DNA from 4 places in the Paenibacillus sp. B1-35 genome. Region 3 is predicted to be linked to each of the others. Evidence: riboswitches for the same ligand, from Rfam matches in the RefSeq annotation. Region 3 holds a riboswitch; each other region holds the start of a gene.

Region 1 (5,328 bases), on a different contig from region 3:
GATATTGAGATAGCAAAGGAAATTGCGAAGGATTTGGGCGTAGAGTTAGAGATTAAGGATACATCTTTAACGACGCTGCCTGAGGAATTAAAAACAGGCAAGATCGACATTGCCATCGCGGGGTTGGATCCTTCGCCTGAACGGGAAAACGCAATGGAATTCTCTACACCCTATTATTTGGCGGAAGCTGGAGTCATTGTACGTGCAGCTGATAAGGACAAGTACAAGACACCTGAGGATTTGAAGGGACTAAAAGTTGGCGTACAGCTCGGATCGACATTCGAGAATGTCATACAGCAAATTCCAGATGCAAAGAAGGAAATGCTGGATAAAGTAAATGATCTCGTGCTGGCGTTAGAAGCAAATCGCTTAGAAGCGGTTGTCGTTGAGAAGCCTGTAGCAGCTGCATTTGCGGCAAACCGTAAGGAGGTTGCTGTCGCGCCAGTTGAGCTGAAGCCAGCAAGCGAAGGGTATGTGATCGGTGTTCGCAAGGGCAGCGTGAAGCTGCGCGATGAAGTGAATAAGACGCTTGAACGCTTGAAGCAGCAGGGGAAACTGGACGAATATATTACACAAGCGGTACAACTGGCGGAACAACAATAAAACAGCGGCTGTCGCTTAACAATGACGGTCAATGCTTTTACGTATGTGACGTATTCGCTCCTCTTGGGAATCCAACCAGTGAGGGGCGTTTTCTCTTTATTATAGAAGAAATACAGATTATGAGCCGTTATGCGTAGGGAAGGGGTAGGTTGTCATGTTCGATTGGATCGACATGTTATGGAAATATAAATTAGGGTTTGTATCCGGTGCTGGCATTACGGTGCTGTTGTCCGCGATATCTGTCTTATTCGGGCTGTTATTGGGTGTCACCATTGTACTAATGCGAATGTCGAAAATTAAGCCGCTGAAATGGTTTGCAGTGACTTATATTGAAGTATTCCGTGGAACACCACTGCTTGTACAATTATTCATCATTCATTATGGTCTCGCGGAATATGGTGTAGAGTTTACGGCTTTGACATCTGGGGCAATTGCCCTCTCCTTGAATAGTGGAGCGTATCTGGCTGAAATCTTCCGAGCAGGTATTCAATCTATTGACCATGGACAGTTGGAAGCAGCTCGTTCACTCGGCATGTCCAAGTCGATGGGAATGCGGCTGATCGTCCTTCCACAAGCATTTCGCAACGTTATACCGGCGATTGGGAACGAATTTATTACGATCATTAAGGAAACTTCGATTGTAAGTACGATCGGGATTGCGGACTTGATGTTTGAGACAAACATCATCCGTGCCAAAATCTATTCGGCTATGGGGCCGCTGCTGGGAGCGGCATGTATCTACCTGATTTTAACCTTTACATTATCGAAAGTGGTAGCACGTTTGGAAAGGAAGTTGAGCGAGCATGATTGAGATTCGGAATTTGCACAAATCGTATGGTAAATTAGATATTTTAAAGGGTGTCAACTTGTCAATCGATCGCGGTGAAGTGGTAGTAGTTATTGGTCCAAGTGGATCTGGAAAGAGTACGCTCCTTCGTTGCATTAATTTGCTGGAAACACCAACCAAAGGTGACATATTATTTGAAGGTCAATGCATCACGGACAAGTCACATAATATAAATAAGACACGTGAGAAAATGGGAATGGTTTTTCAATCATTCAACTTATTTCCTCATATGACTGTGCTCCAAAATATTGCACTTGCACCGATCAAGGTCAAAAGTGTGCCTGAAGCCGATGCTAAAAAACTGGCAATTGAACTGCTTGGCAAGGTTGGACTGGCAGATAAGGCAAATGCTTATCCAAGACAACTGTCCGGAGGACAGAAGCAGCGTATAGCCATTGCTCGTGCGCTTGCTATGCAGCCTCATGTAATGTTGTTCGATGAGCCAACGTCTGCGTTAGATCCAGAGATGGTTGGTGAAGTTCTTGAGGTTATGAAATCATTAGCTGCAGAAGGAATGACAATGGTCATTGTAACTCATGAAATGAACTTTGCAAGAGAGGTGGGAGATCGGATTCTGTTCATGGATGGCGGCAATATTGTGGAGGAAGGCTCTCCACAGCAGCTTTTCAACCAGCCGGCACATGCAAGAACGAAAGATTTCTTAAGTAGAGTTTTATAAATAGCTTACATCACAAAGGCATCCAAATCAGGGGTGCCTATTTTTGTTAAGTCCATTTGAAAGCGTTTTCGTTTACAAATCAGAAATATGTGTTATGATAGGTCTATAAAGATTACAAAAATGTCATCTGGGATTACAAATTTGTTATGAAATAAAAAAATTTCGAAGCTTCAAACCATTGGGGGGCGCGGGTTCCAGAAACTTACCATCATATTCCTGCGCACAGGTTACAAAATTGTGATATGATGCAATCCGAGCCGAAACGACACACCCGTACGGGGGACTATTGACCGGTGTTCAATATTTTACCGAACACCTTGGGGTGAATCGCTTATTCCGCAAATGGAATAGCGTAGGGGAACTCCTTGACCCGAATCCGACAACTAACCCCGCAGGCTAATGCACAGGAGGAAAACATGCGTAAAAGAATTACAGTAACGATTACAGCTGCTTTACTTGGACTTGCGTCCATTCTTCAAATTTTGCCGGCACAGGCGGAGCCCTATACGGTAATAGAGGGAGAAACGTTTTATTCAATTGCTAAGAAATACAACATGAGTGTTGAATCTGTATTGTCGGCAAATCCGACAATCAATCCTAAAAATTTGTATGGTGGTCTTTCCATCGAGCTTCCAGGACCTGTTGTTCAAAAGTCTGTATTGGAAGGTATGCCAGTCGGTAATGCTTTGGGTGGAGCAAATAATAACGGACAGGCAGTGAAGACGGCTTCGGCTTCAAATAATGAAAAGGCAGTTCAACAGGCTGCTCCTAAAAATGTGGTTCAAATGTCCTCAGGACGTACAGCAACATATAAAAAGACATTGAATATGCGTGCTACAGCATATACGGCCCATCCGAGTGAAAACGGAAAATGGGGTGCGGTAGATGCTTTGGGCAACGCATTGAAACTTGGTACAGTTGCAGTGGATCCAAAAGTCATTCCACTGGGTACGAAATTGTATATTACGGGATATGATTTCAAACACTTGCCAACAGGCGGGATGGTTGCGGTAGCTACAGATACCGGCGGTGCAATCAAGGGGAAAAAGGTTGACATTTTTGTACCGGTAAGTAAACAGACAGGCAACACATTCGGCGTGCAAGACGTAAAAGTGTACGTGTTGAAATAATATCTACTATTATAAAGTAGATCATACTTAATACCAGCAATTGAATAACAAGCCTCGCCATTCGGCGGGGCTTGTTTTATTTACTCCTTCTTCTCCTTCTGATCCTGAAGTAAATCCGGTAAGGTAACGAATTCATATTGCCGCTCCCTTAACTGCTTAATTATAGAAGGGAGTGCCTTTACGGTTCCATGCAAATACCCATTCTGTGTGCTACCGCTTGCATGCTGCAAAATAATGGAGCCTGGACGAACTTCACGCATGACATTCTGCAATATGTGTGATGCGCTCAAACCTCTCCAGTCATTTGAATCTACGTCCCAATTGACGACCAAGTACCCGTTATCTCCTGCCCATCGCAGTTGCTCCTCATTTATCTCGCCATATGGCGGACGGAAATAACGCGGTTTATATCCGATAGACTGCTCAATAATCCGTTCCGTATCCTTTAACTGATGCTCAAAGGCAGGAAGCGTGAGCCTCGTCAACAACGGATGGTTGTACGAATGATTGCCGATGATATGGCCTTCGCGAACCATACGCTCGACCAACTTCGGATATGCCTTGGCACGAGTGCCTACAAGGAAGAAGGTGGCTTGTATATTGTGCTCCTTCAATATATCCAAGACAAGCGGTGTAATTCGATTATCTGGTGCGTCATCGAAGGTAAGGGCAACTTGTCGTTCGCCTCGACGTTGCTTTGCATTTAATTTGAAGATATGCGGATATTTCACCCTAAGCTCTGCAATTGTGAGCTGTCGTTTCTTCATTTTATGCATGCTAGAACGTGAAGACTGCGAAGTTTGTGCTGCAGATTGAGATGTGCTCGATTTTTGCCAAGTTTGCTTGCGAGCATTCGAATCATTTTCTATTTGTTGTCTAGAATGAGATTGCGCCTGCTTCTTTTTCAGTTCTTTGCGTTCTGTCTGCTCCGTCGTAACGGTGAACTTTGGCAAATGAATCGTTTCTAATCCAGTTGTCCCATGTAAGCTATTGTAGCTTTGAGAATGGGTGGTCTCTGATCCAGCCTTGAAAATGCGGGGGACAGAATGAGTGCGATCTTTCGTCCACAGGCTTTCAGTTGATGAATGGATTGATTCTGATTGCGTTTGATTGGGCTTGATCGGAGGAAGATTGGGTATGGATGGCGCTTCCTGTTGGCGAGCGAAGCAGCCAGCTACTGCGAGCAAGCACAAAGATAATACAGATAAACAAATTTGTTTATTTCGCATAGTGCCATTCCCCCATTCCGTAGACATCAATGTTCTTGTTATGTCCTTGGGGGTAAAGAAATATGCCCCAATCATCATTCAACAGTGACAGGGAATTAATCTCATTGTACAGGCAGCTGTTTCAAGCACGACTTGTAACTTCTTGCTAATATTCTGAAAATTTGCGAAACCATTGTCATAATGATGACTGATTTGTGATATGTGTCACAGTAGGGGGAGGTTTAGAACAGGCATAGTAGAGTTGTAAAGGTGAGAAAAGCTTTAAATAGGCCATATCGGGCCGCCACAGTAGGGTGGGGCTTTTCTTACGAGCAGGAATCTGCACGTCTCAATAATAACGTGAGAAGGATGCAGACTATCCTTACTCGTGAAAAAAGGAGCATACTTGTGTATACGATTCTTTCCAACGAACGCATCTCTGAAGGCATTTACCTCATGACGGTGGAGGGTCAGTTTCAAGCAAGAATGGGACAATTCTATATGCTGCGAGCCTGGAATATGGCACCCGTTCTGTCTCGTCCAATCAGTATTTGTAATCTGGAGCGGGATCGCATTCAATTCCTGTACAAAATTGCAGGAGAAGGCACACGATTGTTTGCACAGCTTCGTGAAGGAGACCGTATACAGCTGGAAGGGCCGTTCGGCAATGGTTTCCCCCACGTTAAAGGACGAACTGCGCTAATCGGAGGCGGTATAGGCATTGCACCCTTATTGTATACAGCGAAGCAGCTGGATAAACCGGATATTTATCTCGGCTTCCGAGGACAATCTTATTTAACGGAAGTTTACGAACCATATGCAAACGAATTAGTGGTTCGCGTAAACGGAAATCTGCTTGAT
Region 2 (5,328 bases), on a different contig from region 3:
ATTCGAACGACGTAACATTATACAATGCTGGCACTGGCCAACATGTGCGGCTGAATCGAATCGAAGTTCAAGGGGTATTACGCAGAAGATTGCTTGATCTCGGATTTGTTCCAGGCAATGTAATCGAAGTGCTGCAGCGCAGCCCGCTCGGCGATCCGATTGCATTCCGGGTCAATAATACAACGATCGCGCTTCGCAAGGAAGAAAGCACGCTTATGTACGGAGAAATAGTCGGGGGGGACAACGAATGACTGAACAATATACGGTTGCCCTAGCCGGCAATCCGAATACAGGAAAAAGTACATTGTTCAATACACTTACAGGGATGCGACAGCATACCGGGAACTGGGCGGGAAAGACTGTATTAACTGCGGAGGGTCACTTCAATCATGAAGGTGCTTCGTATAAAATGGTCGACTTGCCAGGGACGTACTCACTATACTCCAATTCTGCCGACGAAGAAGCGGCTCGAGATTATATTATATTTGAAAAGCCTGACGTTACACTCGTCGTGCTAGACGCAACATCATTGGAACGTAATTTGAATTTAGCTCTTCAAGTAATGGAGATGACCCACCGTGTTGTGGTCTGTATAAACTTGATGGACGAGGCGAAGCGGCTCGGTGTTAAGATCGACATCAATGCCATTGAGAAGAAGCTCGGTGTGCCTACGGTAGCGATCTCCGCAAGACATCGCACTGGGATTGACCAAATGATGAAGAAAATCAAGGGAGTGGCTTCCGGCCGGATCGTCCCTAACCCGCTGCTCGTTCAATATAACAAGGATATTGAAAAGAAAATCGCTGAGCTTGAACCGATCATACGTGAAAAGCTTGGTACTGCATATCCAACACGATGGATTGCACTTCGTCTGCTGGACGGTGATGAAAGCTTGATTCATTCGATGAAGTCCAAATGGAGTTCGCCGGCCGCAGATTCAGTGAAAGGAGTTGTTTCGTATGGCCACACCGCTTGCCACTAATTCAGATTCTTTGGACTCTTTATTGTCCAGAGCCCGCAGCCTTGCGAGCGGAGAAGCGATCCGAGACGGAATTGTAACTGATATTTATCGTACGACTCGTGAAATATGTAGCACAGCTATTGTGTATGAAGACAAGAATAAGTTAAAAAGCACATACCGGTTAGATAAAGTTCTAACCTCGCCAATTTGGGGATTTCCGATTATGCTCGCCATTCTAGGCGTTGTATTCTGGCTAACGATCGCTGGAGCGAACGTTCCGTCGGAAATGATATTCTCCTTCTTCGAAGTAATCGAAGGCTACTTAAACATGGCATTTGAAGCGATGAATGCACCAGCATGGCTGCACGGCATTCTCGTACTTGGCTTATATCGTGGAACATCATGGGTCATTAGCGTAATGCTGCCGCCAATGGCGATCTTCTTCCCTATTTTCGCATTGCTTGAAAACTTCGGGTATTTACCGCGCGTTGCCTTCAATATGGATCGCATGTTCAAGAAATCAGGCGGCCATGGGAAGCAAGCCTTGACAATGTCTATGGGCTTCGGCTGTAACGCTGCAGCTATTTTGTCCACACGAATTATTGAGTCGCCTCGTGAACGGATGCTGGCGATTCTGACGAATAACTTCGTACCGTGTAATGGCAGATGGCCTACACTTATTCTGTTGTCTTCTCTGTTCATGGCAACTGGTGTTGCAAGTGGAATGCAAACCGTAGCAACGGCTGCTATCGTTATGGGCATGGTTATGATTGGGATTGTGGTAACGCTAACTGTATCATGGGTGATGTCAAAAACAGCTCTGCGCGGTGTTCCAACCCACTATACGCTGGAGCTTCCTCCTTATCGCAGACCGCAGATTTGGAAAACCATTTTGTTATCGTCACGTGACAAATCGCTTAATGTACTGATCCGCGCTGTCGTTATTGCGGCTCCTGCAGGCGTACTTACTTGGATTCTTGGCAATGTTATGGTTGGCGGCGACAGTGTCTTGAACCATATGGCCTCATTCTTCGATCCATTCGCTCATGCGATTGGTCTTGATGGTTTCATTATTATGGCATTCCTGCTCGGACTGCCTGCGAACGAAGTTGTCCTGCCAATCCTTCTTATGGGCTATTTGTCCACAGGTGCTATGGTAGATGCAGATGGTATGGAGAACATTAAGGATATTTTTCTACAGCATGGTTGGACATGGTTGACAGCCTTGAATATGATGTTGTTCTCCTTGCTCCACTATCCTTGCGGTACGACATTATTCAATATTTATAAGGAAACGAAAAGTATAAAATGGACGGTCTTGTCTGCCGTCATTCCGCTTGGTATCGCGATTGCAGTTACCTTTGCCACAGCTCAGCTTGCCAGAGCTTTCGGGTGGGTATAACCATTCACATAGAACCTCTGAATGGATTTCTCCGTTCAGGGGTTTTATTATTGCTGCAAGCATGAATTCTGGATTTCCTCAGACGAAGCTCTGCAAACATTCTTCGAACATAAAAGAACCTGCAGATTCCTCTGCAGGTTCTATGACTAATATATAATTCCAAATTCGATAATTAGCCTGTGAATGCTTGCACCCAAACGCCATTGTAGTAAGCAACACCGATGGATGTGAAGCTGGAGCTCATAATGTTCTTGCGATGGCCGTCGCTGTTCATCCACGCATTCATAACTTCTTGCGGCGTACGTTGACCTTTTGCAATATTCTCGCCAGCAGTGTTGTAGTTAATGCCTTGTGCTCTCATCAAATCAAATGGAGAGCCAAGTGTAGGGGATTGATGGCTAAAGTAGTTATTATCGTACATATCTTTTGCTTTGATCATCGCTACTTTATTCAATGCTGCATCGGATTTCAACGGCTGCAAGCCTGCATTGGCGCGTTCTTTGTTCACCAGGTCAATAACTTGGCTCGCAAAGTCGCTGTTCGCATTGTTGTTTTCTTCTGGTTTTGTAGGTTTGTTTTCGCCAGGATTTACTGGTTTTTCTGCCGAAGGTTTATTTCCTTCTGGCTTTGCTACCTCTGGTTTTTCCACCCCAGGCTTGTTGCCTTCCGGCTTTGCTGGCTTATAAACAGGAGGTTTAGTGTTATGAACTTGTTTTTGAAACTCTTCGACCCATTTCGTCAAATATTGCTTCAATTCCTGTTTATTTTGGAAAACCTTGTTCACATGAATGACGTTCGTATTAATGACGTTCGAGCAATTTTGGTTCAACGGATTCGATACTTGCATAGGCTTCATTGGTGCAGCCATTGCTGAATTCGCTGCCATAATTGGTGCCAATGCAATTGCACCTGTAAGTACGACTTTCTTAAATGTGTTATTCATCCTGTACATCTCTCCCTTTGCAGCCTGCGAGGTTAGCTGTCGGGTTCGGGTCAAAGCGGACTCCCCTGTCGTTATACGACTTCACCCCAATGTGTGGTTCCCCCGCGCTCTGTTGAGCTTCGGCTTGTTTTGTATTACGTTTCCGATCCTATCACGGATGCTGAATCAGATCATTTTAAACATAATGCTATTTTAGATATATTTTTCCATATAAAAAAACCGAAGCACAATACAGTTGTGCTCCGGCTTACTACACCAATTATAGCTATGTTAAAATAAATCTATATCATACGATTCTTATTCGATGACTTGGGCTAGCTCTGTGAAGATGACACCCAACGCATACGCTCCTGCATCTGGATAGCCGATACTGCGCTCGCCAACCGTGCCTGCTCTTCCCATTCGTGCAACAATTGTTTCGGTATGCTTAGCACCCTGAACAGCAGCTTCCGCAGCCTTAGCCGCAGCGAGCTTTAGTCCGTCTCCATTAGCCGCACTTTGCACCCATGCATCAGCGAATGGCGCTAGTGCGTCTACCAATGTTTTATCGCCAACTACAGCACCTCTTCCGAAGGAACGTTCCCCCGTGTCTTGAATGCCTTTCACAACCGCCTGCATCATTTGTGCAAATTCAGGAATAGACAGTTCAGTTCGGTCTCCGGCAAATTTGCTTGCAGCGCGGAATGCCGAGCCCCAAATAGGACCAGATGCGCCGCCGCAGTGCTCCATAATGACTAATGAGCATGCATGCAGGAATTCGCCAATATTGTTCGAATGGTGATTCATTATCTCATGCCATTCTCTCTTCAATTGCTTGAAACCCTTCGCTACACTCATTCCGAAGTCACCATCGCCTGCATGTGCATCCAACTCGCAGAACGGAACTTCGTTCTGAATGATGATTTCGCTCATTTTGTCTGTCAGGAAGATAAGGTTGTGAAGTGAGAAAGTGTCCTTTTCCGTTTTCGCATACGCTGGATTCGTTTCACTCTGATAAGATACTTCACGATCCACAACTGTATCCCCTTGCTGTTTCTCGACTGTAATCGGGTGCAATTCACCATGAAGCTGCAGCGCTGGCGTATCACAACTTGCTGCCAGATAATGCTTCAATTGCTCATCCAAGCGCATGAAAGACACAGATGCTCCAGCCATGTCGATGCTTGTCATGTAATTGCCAACCAACACCTTCATCACAGTTACGTTCTGGCGTTGAATCTCACGAACCACTGCATTTGCGAACAAGTACAATTCTTGCAGCGGTGATCCGCCAAATCCGTTAATCAACACGGCAAGCTCCTGCTGGGAACCCTCCGAAATTTTCATATCACGGAACAAATCCGCCACCATTTTGTGAGCCAATTCATCGGCAGACGCGATTTTCTCTCTGCGAATTCCCGGCTCGCCGTGTATCCCAACACCATACTCGATTTCATCGTCATTCAGTTCAAATGTAGGCGTGCCCTTTGCAGGAACCGTACAGGAGGTAAGCGCAAAACCGATGCTTCTTGTATGATCAATCGCATGCTGGGCAATTGCCTTCACTTCTGCAAGCTCCAAGCCCTCTTCCGCGGCAGCGCCGGCAATTTTATGAACGAGCACCGTACCCGCTACACCCCTGCGTCCGACCGTGTACAGACTGTCCTCAACCGCAATATCGTCGTCCACCTTAACATAGTCAACCTTGATCCCGTCTTCACCCGCCAAGTGGGCAGCATTTTTGAAGTTCATGATGTCGCCGCTGTAGTTCTTAATAATGAGCAGCGTTCCCTTCTTGCTCGCGGAAGCCTTCAACGCTTGGTAGACTTGGATTTGAGATGGAGAAGCAAATACATCCCCGCACACCGCTACATCAAGCATGCCTTGGCCTACAAAGCCAGCATGCGCTGGTTCATGACCGCTTCCTCCACCGCTAATCAACGTGACTTTGTCGCGATTCACGTTTTTTTTCTTCATAATCTTATATTTACTAATGAATTCCAGCTCCGGGTGTGCAAGTACCATACCGTTACACATTTCTCG
Region 3 (5,328 bases):
GCAAAGTTGGCGAACCACACTGTAATGAACAAAATGAAGCTGACTGTGCCGTTGAACCAACGCGGCATTGGCGAGCCAAATGCATCTGGTGCGAATGTAAGCAGCAGCGTAATGACGAAGCCTACCTCGCAAATGAACATCATTGGATTTTTAACCATCTGACTCGGATCAAACTTTCGCAGCGCATCAATCGAGGCTGCCCGCATTAAGCTGCCTTCGAACATGCTCCGTTCCTTCGTATCTGTAGTATGTCTGCGCGCCGGTTCATATGGTGCGGGTGTTTTCATCTGTTTTTCCGTTCTCATTTTCCGTTCCCCCTTATTTCCACAACGTCAGATGTTCTGCGACCGGTCCAAGCACGACTGCCGGGAAGAACGTCAGAGCACCTACAATAAGCACTGTGCCGACAAATACGATACCGAACAGCGCCGTATTCGTTTGGAACGTACCGCTTGTATTCGGAATCGGCTGCTTCTTCGCCATCGAACCGGCTACTGCCAGCAGAGTAATGAGCGATACATAGCGCCCTAAGAACATGACGATCCCTGTGGAAATGTTCCAAAATGGTGTTGCGTCGCCCAACCCTTCAAAGCCGGAACCATTGTTCGCAGCCGAGGACGTAAACTCATACAACGCCTGAGACAATCCATGGAACCCTGGATTGGACAGCGTATCCGCCTGTGTAGCAACTGCAATCGCAGTCGGTACAAGAATCAGGATCGGATGCACCAGCAAAGTAACTGCCAGCAGCTTCATTTCCCGGCTTTCCAGCTTGCGTCCCAGAAACTCAGGTGTTCGTCCGACCATGAGACCGGATAGGAATACGGCAATCATAACGTACAGCAGCACATTCATAAAGCCTGCACCAACACCGCCAAATACGGTGTTCAGCATCATATTCGCCATCGGGATCAAGCCGCCAAGCGGTGTCAGCGTATCATGCATATTATTGACGCCGCCCGTCTCTGATGCAGTCGTAACGACCGAATATAGCGAGGATTGAGCAACGCCAATGCGTACTTCTTTCCCTTCCATGCTGCCAGGTCCGCTTAATCCCGCAGCGTTCAATACCGGATTCCCCATATATTCCGCCGTAAGAGAGGAACTAAGCATAATTAGGAACAGGATCGCCATCGAGACGAATAGAACTCGTCCTTCCTTCTTGTTGCCGACCATACGGCTGTAGGTAAATGGAAGTCCTGTACACAGCATTAGCATGAGTAAAATATGAATTAAATTCGTCACACCATTCGGATTCTCAAATGGATGAGCAGAGTTCGCTCCAAAGTGGCCGCCACCATTGTTGCCAAGCTCCTTAATCGACATCATAGCTCCTACAGGGCCAAGCGGAATGTGCTGCTCTGCTCCTTCAACAGTTACTGCACTTTCCATTGGACTTAAGGATTGCGGTACCCCATTCCAGATGAACAGCACACTGGCAACGATCGCAATTGGCAGGAAAATACGCGTAATCGAACGTACAAGGTCTGCCAAGAAATTGCCGAGCGGTTTGCCAGTCAAACCGCGAATAATCGCCATCACTGCCGCAAGAGCTGTAGCAGGAGACGTGAACATTAAGAAAATAATGCCCATCATTTGCGACAGCAGGGACAGCCCACTTTCACCGCTGTAGTGCTGCAAGTTCGTATTCGCCATGAAGCTGATCGCCGTATTGAATGCCACTCCCGGTTCCATGCCCGGAATCCCATTCGGATTAAGCGGCAATACCCCTTGAAGGCGGAATATTGCATATGTCACCACAATCATCAGCACGTTGGTGGCAACTGCCGTAAAGGCGTATGCCTTCCAGCTTTGCGATTTGTCCTTAATGCCGAAACATGTAAATAAAAATCGATCTATCGGCCCAAATACAGAGTCCAGCGGTCTTGGAGCTCCGCTATTATCAAACACCCCTGCCATATATATTCCGATCGGACGCGCTATCGCCAAGGCAAGCAATAAGGTAATTCCAATGGCGATCCATTCGATTGCACTCATCGTTCCGTTCCACCCTTCTCTAATGTACAAATATCAACAATGATTCTGCCTAAACTAAAATCGTTCCGGCTTGACTAAGGCATATAACAAGTAAATGAACAAAGCCGTAATCAAGGTGAATAAGACGATCATCATGAGCGATCACCTCGTTCTTCCACTTCCGCCTTGCACCAATGGAGAATTCCCAATACGCTCAGTCCAAGCAGCGCGATAAGAATCATCATGACTGCATCAAACATTGTCCCTTCCTCCTCCTGAATAAGGTTCTCATCTTACAGGCAATGCTGCCGCGATCCCGTTCTTATCAAGCCTTATTGGCTCAATAAGAACGCGCAGGCAACACAAAAAGCCACACGGAAAGAGGGACCCTTTCCGTGTGGCTTCACTCACGCATTGTCAAATAAACGTACGCGTAATTGTTCCACGACGAAATAAAGGCTGCCTCCTTGGACGCTTACGAGGTTAGCTGACGGATTCGGGCGCGAAGAGTCGCCCTACCAGCCAGGAACGGATTCCTGTGCCGGATTCACCCCTTGCGCGAACTGTAAATGTACAGTTGGCGCACGAACGTTGGTTCCCCCGTTCCCATGAATGGGATTCAGCGGTGAGCATTGCCTATATGGATAAATTAGATGATATCAGATAGTAAAAATGATACTTGATCCGATTGCGTATAAATGACGTAATTCGCACCAAGCAATCGGTAAATCGACTGCGGATGATGACGCTTCGTTACGATTGTGATCGGCTCCGTCGTCCATTGTCGGCATATTTGAAGCAGCCGGCAGGATAGTGCAAAGCTTTGTTCAAATACATAGATTCGGCCAATTGGAACATGAGGCACAGCCCACGCCTTCGGCTCCGTCGTATTGATTCGACATACCGGAGTAACTCCAATACCTTCCAATCGCTTCGCCAACCGTCCATTATGGGCGATACCCGCTATCGAATATCCTGCTCCTTTCAATTGGCGTATAAAGTCAATTCCCATCTCACAGCCTGCGAACACTGCAATGACCCGGTCCGCATCGTACATATCCATTTCCTCCTGTTCATCTGTCCGAAGCCCTGCTTGCAAGAAAGAGGTACGTCGCCATCTGATCAGGCGCGCCTCTCCCGTACGCTTACGAGGTTAGCTGACGGATTCGGGCGCGAAGAGTCGCCCTACCAGCCAGGAATCGATTCCTGTACCGGATTCACCCCATGCGAACGTTGGCTGCTGACGATTACTCAGCTCTGCATTCGCTTTATTGGTTCCCCCGCTTCCGCTTTCTGCGCAATTCAGCGATTGAGACGCAACGGATATCGTTGTTGTTGCTGAACTGAATCTTACGCCTTTCCCCCTCCTGCTGTAAATGAAATGAAAACCATAATTTCTCCATTTCCAAGCAATTGTGATGAACTAATCCCATCTTATCTCTCATTACAGCCTTATTACCTCGCAATTTCTCCACTTTGCTTGTACGGCGATGATTTCATGAGAAAAACAAAGAAATTTAAATAAATACCCGTATGTAAACGCTTTGCTTGACAATTCATTTCAAAATCATGGATTGGCATCTATTTACAATCTTTGTGCCAAAAGGTAGGATACGCAATACGATCGAATGGCTTTCCCATTGCCGTCGGTACAGACAGATTCAATGCATATGTGTAGCGCTTCAATACAAATACAGGAGGATGGACAGAATGTCATACGCAGAGCTTGGCGAGTCCCAAAAATACAAGCTTACAGAACAATGGAAAATTTGGAACGACCTGCATGGCGAACAGCTATTCCAGCCGCAAGATACACAAATTTATATATCTGACGAGCTTGTTTTTGTTCGAATGAAGCCCGCTCAGCTCCATGCCGACTACATGCCTAGCAGGATCAATAAGCACTTACTCCAACGGGCGCAGCGCGCCTTTTCCCAGTGGGAGCAGCAGCAGCGCGGCATCATGTGGGAATCAATTATTCCCCGCGCCCTGGGAGTTCATATTGCACGCATGTGGCTTTCCATGCCTTTGCAAGGAGGTTCTACGTTGGATGTCATTCAGCTTGAGGTGCGGCCAAAATAAGAGATCGTTACAATTAGGGAGATGTTGAAAACAGCGAAATTCGCAATTCAAAAGGGGATGCCATCACCGAAGACTTTATGTCATAAAACACAAAAAACAGCCCTCCTCTTGCTTCGCAAGCGTCAGACTGTCTTTGATCCTATACTTGATTGGAATATATCAGGTGATGGCCATCTTCGAACCCCTTGGCAAACCCGGCTTCGAAGCCATCTCGATACGCAGTTGCTTCAGCTCCCTTATAAATGTTCGAATGCGTCTTCTTTGTCAGCTTAGATTTTCGGTGTCGAATACGTTGCTTCAGTCCCGACAATTGTCTATCCGTTTGTCGGATTTTCCGTATCCGCTTCATTTTATCCAATCGTGTTCTCCCCCTTTCTGCCGCCATTCAACTGCTGCTTAACGGACTCATTTATAACAGATGCAAATGAATTTCTGGAGCTGCCATAATGGGGAGCCCTTCCTCAAGGGCTTCCTTGTCGATCTCGGTACGCTCCACTACTTTCTCAGTCAATTCCCAGCGCGTTAAAGCATGCTCACTCATGAATTCCCTGTATAGATCCCCTTGTCGTTGATAATACCTTCCGGATTCTGTAGTAAACACACTGCCCTCCGCGATTCCCCCATCTTCTGTATGTGATTCCTTCCATTTCTTCGTCACGCTTTCCGCGTCTACCGTTGATCCTGTCGGCCATCCCCTCAGATCAACCTGACTTACGCTTACGATCGGGATGGTTAGGTTCCCTTCAACCGGATGCTTGGTACCCTGTTCAATCCAATAGACAGTCTCTGACAATCCCGCCACAGCCACATGAGTCGGATAGAATGTCTGGCAGCGTTCACCGTTTTGTTTGCCATAACGTTCACGAACACGATGCATCCAATTATAAGGGTTCCGCCACTTTTTCTGGAACAGACTTGCATAATTATCATTTGTGGATTGAGATTGATCCCCAGATGCAGTTGTCCCTTTACTGACAACCTGATATATGCATGTATCCTGAGCGACGACTAGCTTCCGACCACTAAGCCTGATTCGGACATTGTAATCCTCGACCTCATAATATACATGACCATAGCCCTCGTCAAAATAACCAGTCTCTTCAAATAAGCTACGACGGAACAATAAACAACCGCTTTCCAAATGATCAGCACTGTTCCATTTACTAGGATCCAAAACAGGGCTAGTGGATTCTGAATGATAGTGATGCAAATTTTCCATCTGTTCATCGGTATCCGCAAGCTGCTGCTTCTCATCCAGAACGTACGTCA
Region 4 (5,328 bases), on a different contig from region 3:
GATATGGGATTTGATTAATACTAAGGAATTCCAGAGGCTTCGCCGCATTCGTCAATTGGGAACTTCCTATTTAACGTTCCATGGAGCAGAGCATAGTCGTTTTTCCCATTCCCTTGGCGTGTATGAAATTACGCGGCGCATCATCTCTCAATTTGAGCGGAATCAGTATGAGGACTGGCCAGAGGAAGAAAGGCTGGTCGCTTTGTGTGCAGCACTGCTTCATGATGTGGGTCATGGGCCATTTTCCCATTCCATAGAAGAGGCCTTTGATATGTTTCATGAGGATTGGACATACCGCATTATAGTAGAAGATACCGATATCCGTCGTGTATTGAAGCAGGTTGATCCGCATTTCCCTGAGAAGGTAGCGTCTGTGATTCGCAAAACGTATGAACGTCCGATCGTTGTTAACTTAGTATCCGGTTCGCTGGATGCGGATCGAATGGACTACTTGCTGCGAGATGCCTACTTTACAGGTGTAAATTATGGAACATTTGATATTGATCGTATTCTAAGAGTGCTACGCCCCCATAAGGATCGCATTGTGGTTAAGGAGAGCGGTATGCACGCAGTGGAGCATTATTTGCTAGCTCGATATGAAATGTACTGGCAGGTTTATTTCCATCCGGTAACACGCAGTTCAGAAATGGTGTTGCGCCATATTTTCAAGCGTGCAAAGGAACTATATTTGAGTGGGTATGAATTTCGATATTTTCTATCTCCGCTTGACTCTTTATTTGAAGGAACGATTACAACTGAGCAGTATGTACAGATGGATGAGGCATTTGTGCAGACCGCATTTATGCAGTGGTCGAGAGAGAAGGATGAACGGCTTGCTGACTTGTGCCAGCGATTTATGGAGCGTAAACTATATAAATATATTGAAGTCGAGCAGATGAATGAGGAATTGCAGGAACGATTGCGGATGGAGTGGTCACAAGTTGGGCTTGATCCCAATTATGATTTGATGTTCGATTCCCCTTTTGATAGACCTTATGATGTATATCGAAAAGGGGATGCACGATCGCAGCAGCATATTATGCTGTGGGGACGGGATCAGCAAATCGTGGAGCTGTCCAAAAAATCAGATATCGTTCGCACCATTAGTGGGATTCGCAACGGGAAGCAATATATTTATTTTCCGATGGACAGGCTATTGACCGTTTCACATCAGCTTACGGCAGACACACGGCGGATGTTCATTCGCCGCAATCACCTGACATAATTGGATGATAGAAAAGGAGCGCTTGGACGTGTTATTTGATACGCATACGCATTTAGACAGCAGCAATTTTGATGAGGATCGCGATCAGGTCATCGCCAGAGCCGTCGAACAAGGGGTAACCCGTATGGTGAACATTGGATTCAATCGGGAAACAATTCCGACGACGATGGCCTTGGCGGAAAAATATGACTTCATTTATGCAGCTGTAGGCTGGCATCCTGTAGATGCAATTACGATGAAACCAGAGGATATGGACTGGATTGCAAAGCTTACCGAACATGAGAAGGTTGTGGCGATTGGCGAAATTGGACTGGACTATCATTGGGATACATCTCCGAAGGATGTTCAGCATCGTGTATTTCGTGAACAAATTGGCTTGGCCCGTGAGTTGAAGATGCCGATCATTATTCATAATCGCGAGGCACATGAAGATGTAATCCGCATTTTGCGCGAAGAGAAGGCACATGAAGTTGGAGGTATTATGCATTCCTTCTCAGGCAGTTGGGAAACAGCGAAGATGTGTCTGGATATGGGCTTCTACATCTCATTTGGAGGACCTGTCACGTTTAAAAATGCGAGACAGCCGAAGGAAGTGCTCGTTCAGGTTCCAAACGACCGATTGCTCGTGGAGACAGACTCCCCTTATTTGACGCCGCATCCGTTCCGAGGCAAGCGCAATGAGTCCGCTTATGTACGTCTTGTGGCAGAAGTCGCAGCCGAGCTGAAAGGAATGGAATTTGAAGAATTTTGCAGAATGACGACCAAAAATGCTATGACATGTTTTGACATCAGGTGAAAACGTGATAAAAACAAGTGAAATAAAGATATCGGCCACAAAATAAGTGGATTTTGTTATGAAAAACGGATTTAGTTACATTTTTTTAACCATTTTTCGCGAAAAACGAAATTGCTACTGTCTTTACAAGAAGATTGCAAACACGATATGATTTCTCACAGATGTTATTACACAATTCAATATTGTTCCAACTAATTCAGTATCGCTTAATCTCCAGGTTGTGGAGAACGGGGGAACCAGAGTGGGATTGACATGAGTACATGTTCAATCACATGGATCAATTCCTTGGGGTGAATTAGGGACAACCGAGCCATGAGCCGGTTGGTTCCGATAGGGCGACTCTCAAGCCCGAACCCGACAGCTAACCTCGTCAGCGTACAGAGAGGGTTCCTCGCGTCCTACACTGTTGACGTTTGGGTTTCTATTATGGAAGCCGCGAAAGAGTCTCCTCTTACGAAGGGCTTCTTTTGTTTTACTCTCAAATATTCTTTTTTTGAATAATGAGAATAAAGACGTCATAGGGTGTAAGAAATAGGAGGTGGGAGCAGCCAATACTGGATCGTTGGCACGGAGAATTCGGAAATGTGGAGAACGAATACACGCTCGTTCCAGACAAAACCAATTCTCTCGTAAACATTCTTGAAATAGTCGCGTCAGATGAAATCATACGCAACACTCGACGGCGGGACTATGTAAGGAGGACCGAGAAATGGGACAGATCGTGAACAACGAAACCCATGAACCCCGATCATCCAGCATGTCACTCGCATTGCGATGGAAGCGTGAAAATGTACGTGTTATCACCGTTATTGCAGCTGTAGCAATCGTGATCACATTAATAGCAGTCTTAACTTGGTATAATGCAACAAAGAAGACAGTGGCTGTGCTCGTTGATGGACAAGAGCGTTCAGTCGAAACTCGCCTTGATACGCTTCGCAATGTTTTGGATGAGCATGCGATAGCACTTGGGGCATACGATGCTGTATCAAAGCCGCTCGATGAAGAGATTGCAGATGGGGATCGAGTTATTATTGAACGCGCTTTGCCTATCCAAATTACTGCGGATGGGAAGAAGGAAACGCAGTATACAACGGAGAAATCAGTGCATAATGCATTAGCTGCGCTGGAAATCCCGCTGAATCCAGATGATAAGGTATTCCCTGCTAAGCGTGCATCGATTGCAAAGGACATGAACATCCGAATTGTTCGGGTCAGCAAAAAGATGGAAGAACGCAAGGTTAAAGTTCCTTATCAAGTTGTGAAGCAGGCTGATGCCACCCTTCTTAAGGGTAAGACTAAAATGGTTCAAGGCGGAAAAGAAGGTTTAGTCGTTCAGAAGGTTCAAAATACCTATGAAGACGGTAAGCTTGTATATTCCCAACTGGTGGATAAATCCGTTCATACGAAACAAGTCAATCAAGTTATTGCCTATGGAACGAAGAAGAAGCCGGAGGTTGCTGTTCTCTCAGTGAACACGGACGATGATTCTGATGACAATGGTTCCAGCGGAGACAAAGATTTTAGATATAAAAAAGTGTTGAAGAATGTTCAACTGACAGCTTACACCGAAGCGGAAGGTTCCTCTGGTGCGAAGACGGCATCAGGTGCGATGGTATCGGAAGGCCGTACGATCGCTGTTGATCCGAAAGTTATACCACTTGGCTGGTGGGTATACATCGAAGGGATTGGATTCCGACGTGCCGAAGATACAGGCGGCGCAGTCAAAGGGAAAATTATCGATGTATACTTCGACAGTAAAAAGACTGTTAGCAAGTTCGGACGCAAGAAGGGGTATACCGTATATGTGGTTGGCCCAGTCAAGCCGGAAGTGAACTAGCACACAGGTATGCAGCCATGTGTAATTAGGATATAGTAATGAATAACGATTTATGTCATGCTAAGAAGAGGGGACACCCTCTTCTTTTGTTGTTTATTTGCGAATCGGGAGCAAGTAAGAAATAGTGGTTGTACGAAGTGGTCTTGTGGTGAGAGGAGTACGAGAATTGATACGTGAAGTGATAGTCGTAGAAGGTAAGGATGATACCGTTGCCATTCAGCGTGCTGTAGAAGCAGACACGATTGAAACAGGTGGATCGGCAATTAACGATACAACTATAAAACGCATCGCATTGGCGCAGGAGCGCCGAGGCGTAATTATTTTTACGGATCCGGATCATGCGGGAGAGAAAATTCGAAAGACGATTGCAGAGCGTGTACCTGGGTGCAAGCACGCTTTCCTTCCTAGACATGAGGCGATAGCCAAGGGGGATTTAGGGGTAGAGAACGCGAAACCAGAGGCGATACGCCGTGCATTGGAGCAGGTCCGTACGGAGATGCCCAGCATGATGTCGGAGTTGACATGGATGGATCTTGTAGTAGCAGGCTTAACAACGCATTCAGGCTCTGCTGAACGAAGACAGCGGCTAGGGGAAATTTTGGGCATTGGATATTGCAATGCAAAGCAGTTGCTCAAGCGCTGTGGTGTATTCCAAATTGGCAGGATTGAGTTTGAGGATGCCTTGCGGCAGCTAAATCAAGAAGAACAGCACCATCGAGTAGAAGGAGAATAGAGGGAATGACGCAATCGAGAGTGGAAATAGCGACACCGAACCGAACGAAGGACATTATACGCAAACATGGATTCTCTTTTAAGAAGAGCTTAGGACAGAATTTTTTAATCGATATGAACATATTGCGGCGTATTGTAGATGCGGCGGAGCTGGACGATATGACAGGCGCTTTGGAAATCGGTCCTGGAATTGGAGCGCTTACTGAACAGTTGGCCAAGCTTGCCCGTCATGTGACAGCTATTGAAATCGATCAGCGCTTGCTTCCGATATTAGGAGAGGTGCTGGAGCCGTATGAGCACGTCCGTATTGTACACGGTGATGTATTAAAAGTCGACTTGCATGAATTGTTCCGTGAGCAGTTTCAGGATGTTGAACGAGTGAGTGTTGTGGCTAACCTTCCGTATTATGTGACGACACCGATTATGATGAAGCTTCTGGAGGAGCGTCTGCCGCTCAAGAACATCGTCGTGATGATCCAGAAGGAAGTAGCGGAACGAATGGCTGCGAAGCCAGGAGGCAAGGATTACGGCAGTCTGAGTGTGGCTGTACAATATTTTGCGGAACCTGAGCTGGTATGTACAGTGCCTCATACGGTATTTATCCCACAGCCTAACGTAGAATCTGCAGTTATCCGTTTGAAGGTTAGAACGACTCCACCTGTACAAGTAAAGGATGAGGCTTTGTTATTCGATGTCGTACAGGCTTCTTTCGCTCAGCGCCGCAAGACGATATGGAAT

Evidence for each region. Region 3 has a riboswitch for cyclic di-AMP ahead of ACQ5BJ_RS21580 (hypothetical protein). Riboswitches for the same ligand answer to the same signal wherever they lie in the genome.
Region 1: linked by a shared signal. The riboswitch ahead of ACQ5BJ_RS04320 (3D domain-containing protein) and the one ahead of ACQ5BJ_RS21580 (hypothetical protein) in region 3 are both predicted to bind cyclic di-AMP.
Region 2: linked by a shared signal. The riboswitch ahead of ACQ5BJ_RS00685 (CAP domain-containing protein) and the one ahead of ACQ5BJ_RS21580 (hypothetical protein) in region 3 are both predicted to bind cyclic di-AMP.
Region 4: linked by a shared signal. The riboswitch ahead of ACQ5BJ_RS25775 (3D domain-containing protein) and the one ahead of ACQ5BJ_RS21580 (hypothetical protein) in region 3 are both predicted to bind cyclic di-AMP.

What each region holds. Positions count from the first base shown of each region.
Region 1 covers NZ_JBCHVJ010000001.1:978,453-983,780, reverse strand. Annotated here, with positions in the region: gene ACQ5BJ_RS04335 (transporter substrate-binding domain-containing protein) at 1-603, shown strand, start outside; gene ACQ5BJ_RS04330 (amino acid ABC transporter permease) at 758-1,414, shown strand; gene ACQ5BJ_RS04325 (amino acid ABC transporter ATP-binding protein) at 1,407-2,129, shown strand; cyclic di-AMP (ydaO/yuaA leader) riboswitch at 2,375-2,543, shown strand; gene ACQ5BJ_RS04320 (3D domain-containing protein) at 2,546-3,259, shown strand; gene ACQ5BJ_RS04315 (polysaccharide deacetylase family protein) at 3,340-4,488, opposite strand; gene ACQ5BJ_RS04310 (dihydroorotate dehydrogenase electron transfer subunit) at 4,876-5,328, shown strand, end outside.
Region 2 covers NZ_JBCHVJ010000001.1:128,440-133,767, reverse strand. Annotated here, with positions in the region: gene ACQ5BJ_RS00700 (FeoA family protein) at 1-251, shown strand, start outside; gene ACQ5BJ_RS00695 (FeoB small GTPase domain-containing protein) at 248-982, shown strand; gene ACQ5BJ_RS00690 (nucleoside recognition domain-containing protein) at 960-2,363, shown strand; gene ACQ5BJ_RS00685 (CAP domain-containing protein) at 2,536-3,306, opposite strand; cyclic di-AMP (ydaO/yuaA leader) riboswitch at 3,313-3,441, opposite strand; gene dhaK (dihydroxyacetone kinase subunit DhaK) at 3,604-5,328, opposite strand, start outside.
Region 3 covers NZ_JBCHVJ010000007.1:92,410-97,737, forward strand. Annotated here, with positions in the region: gene kdpB (potassium-transporting ATPase subunit KdpB) at 1-224, opposite strand, end outside; gene kdpA (potassium-transporting ATPase subunit KdpA) at 319-1,998, opposite strand; gene kdpF (K(+)-transporting ATPase subunit F) at 2,053-2,133, opposite strand; cyclic di-AMP (ydaO/yuaA leader) riboswitch at 2,435-2,612, opposite strand; gene ACQ5BJ_RS21580 (hypothetical protein) at 2,627-3,034, opposite strand; cyclic di-AMP (ydaO/yuaA leader) riboswitch at 3,105-3,295, opposite strand; gene ACQ5BJ_RS21585 (hypothetical protein) at 3,688-4,059, shown strand; gene ACQ5BJ_RS21590 (hypothetical protein) at 4,199-4,417, opposite strand; gene ACQ5BJ_RS21595 (glycosyltransferase family 2 protein) at 4,469-5,328, opposite strand, start outside.
Region 4 covers NZ_JBCHVJ010000012.1:48,013-53,340, reverse strand. Annotated here, with positions in the region: gene ACQ5BJ_RS25785 (HD domain-containing protein) at 1-1,225, shown strand, start outside; gene ACQ5BJ_RS25780 (TatD family hydrolase) at 1,254-2,021, shown strand; cyclic di-AMP (ydaO/yuaA leader) riboswitch at 2,215-2,411, shown strand; gene ACQ5BJ_RS25775 (3D domain-containing protein) at 2,731-3,858, shown strand; gene rnmV (ribonuclease M5) at 4,025-4,591, shown strand; gene rsmA (16S rRNA (adenine(1518)-N(6)/adenine(1519)-N(6))-dimethyltransferase RsmA) at 4,597-5,328, shown strand, end outside.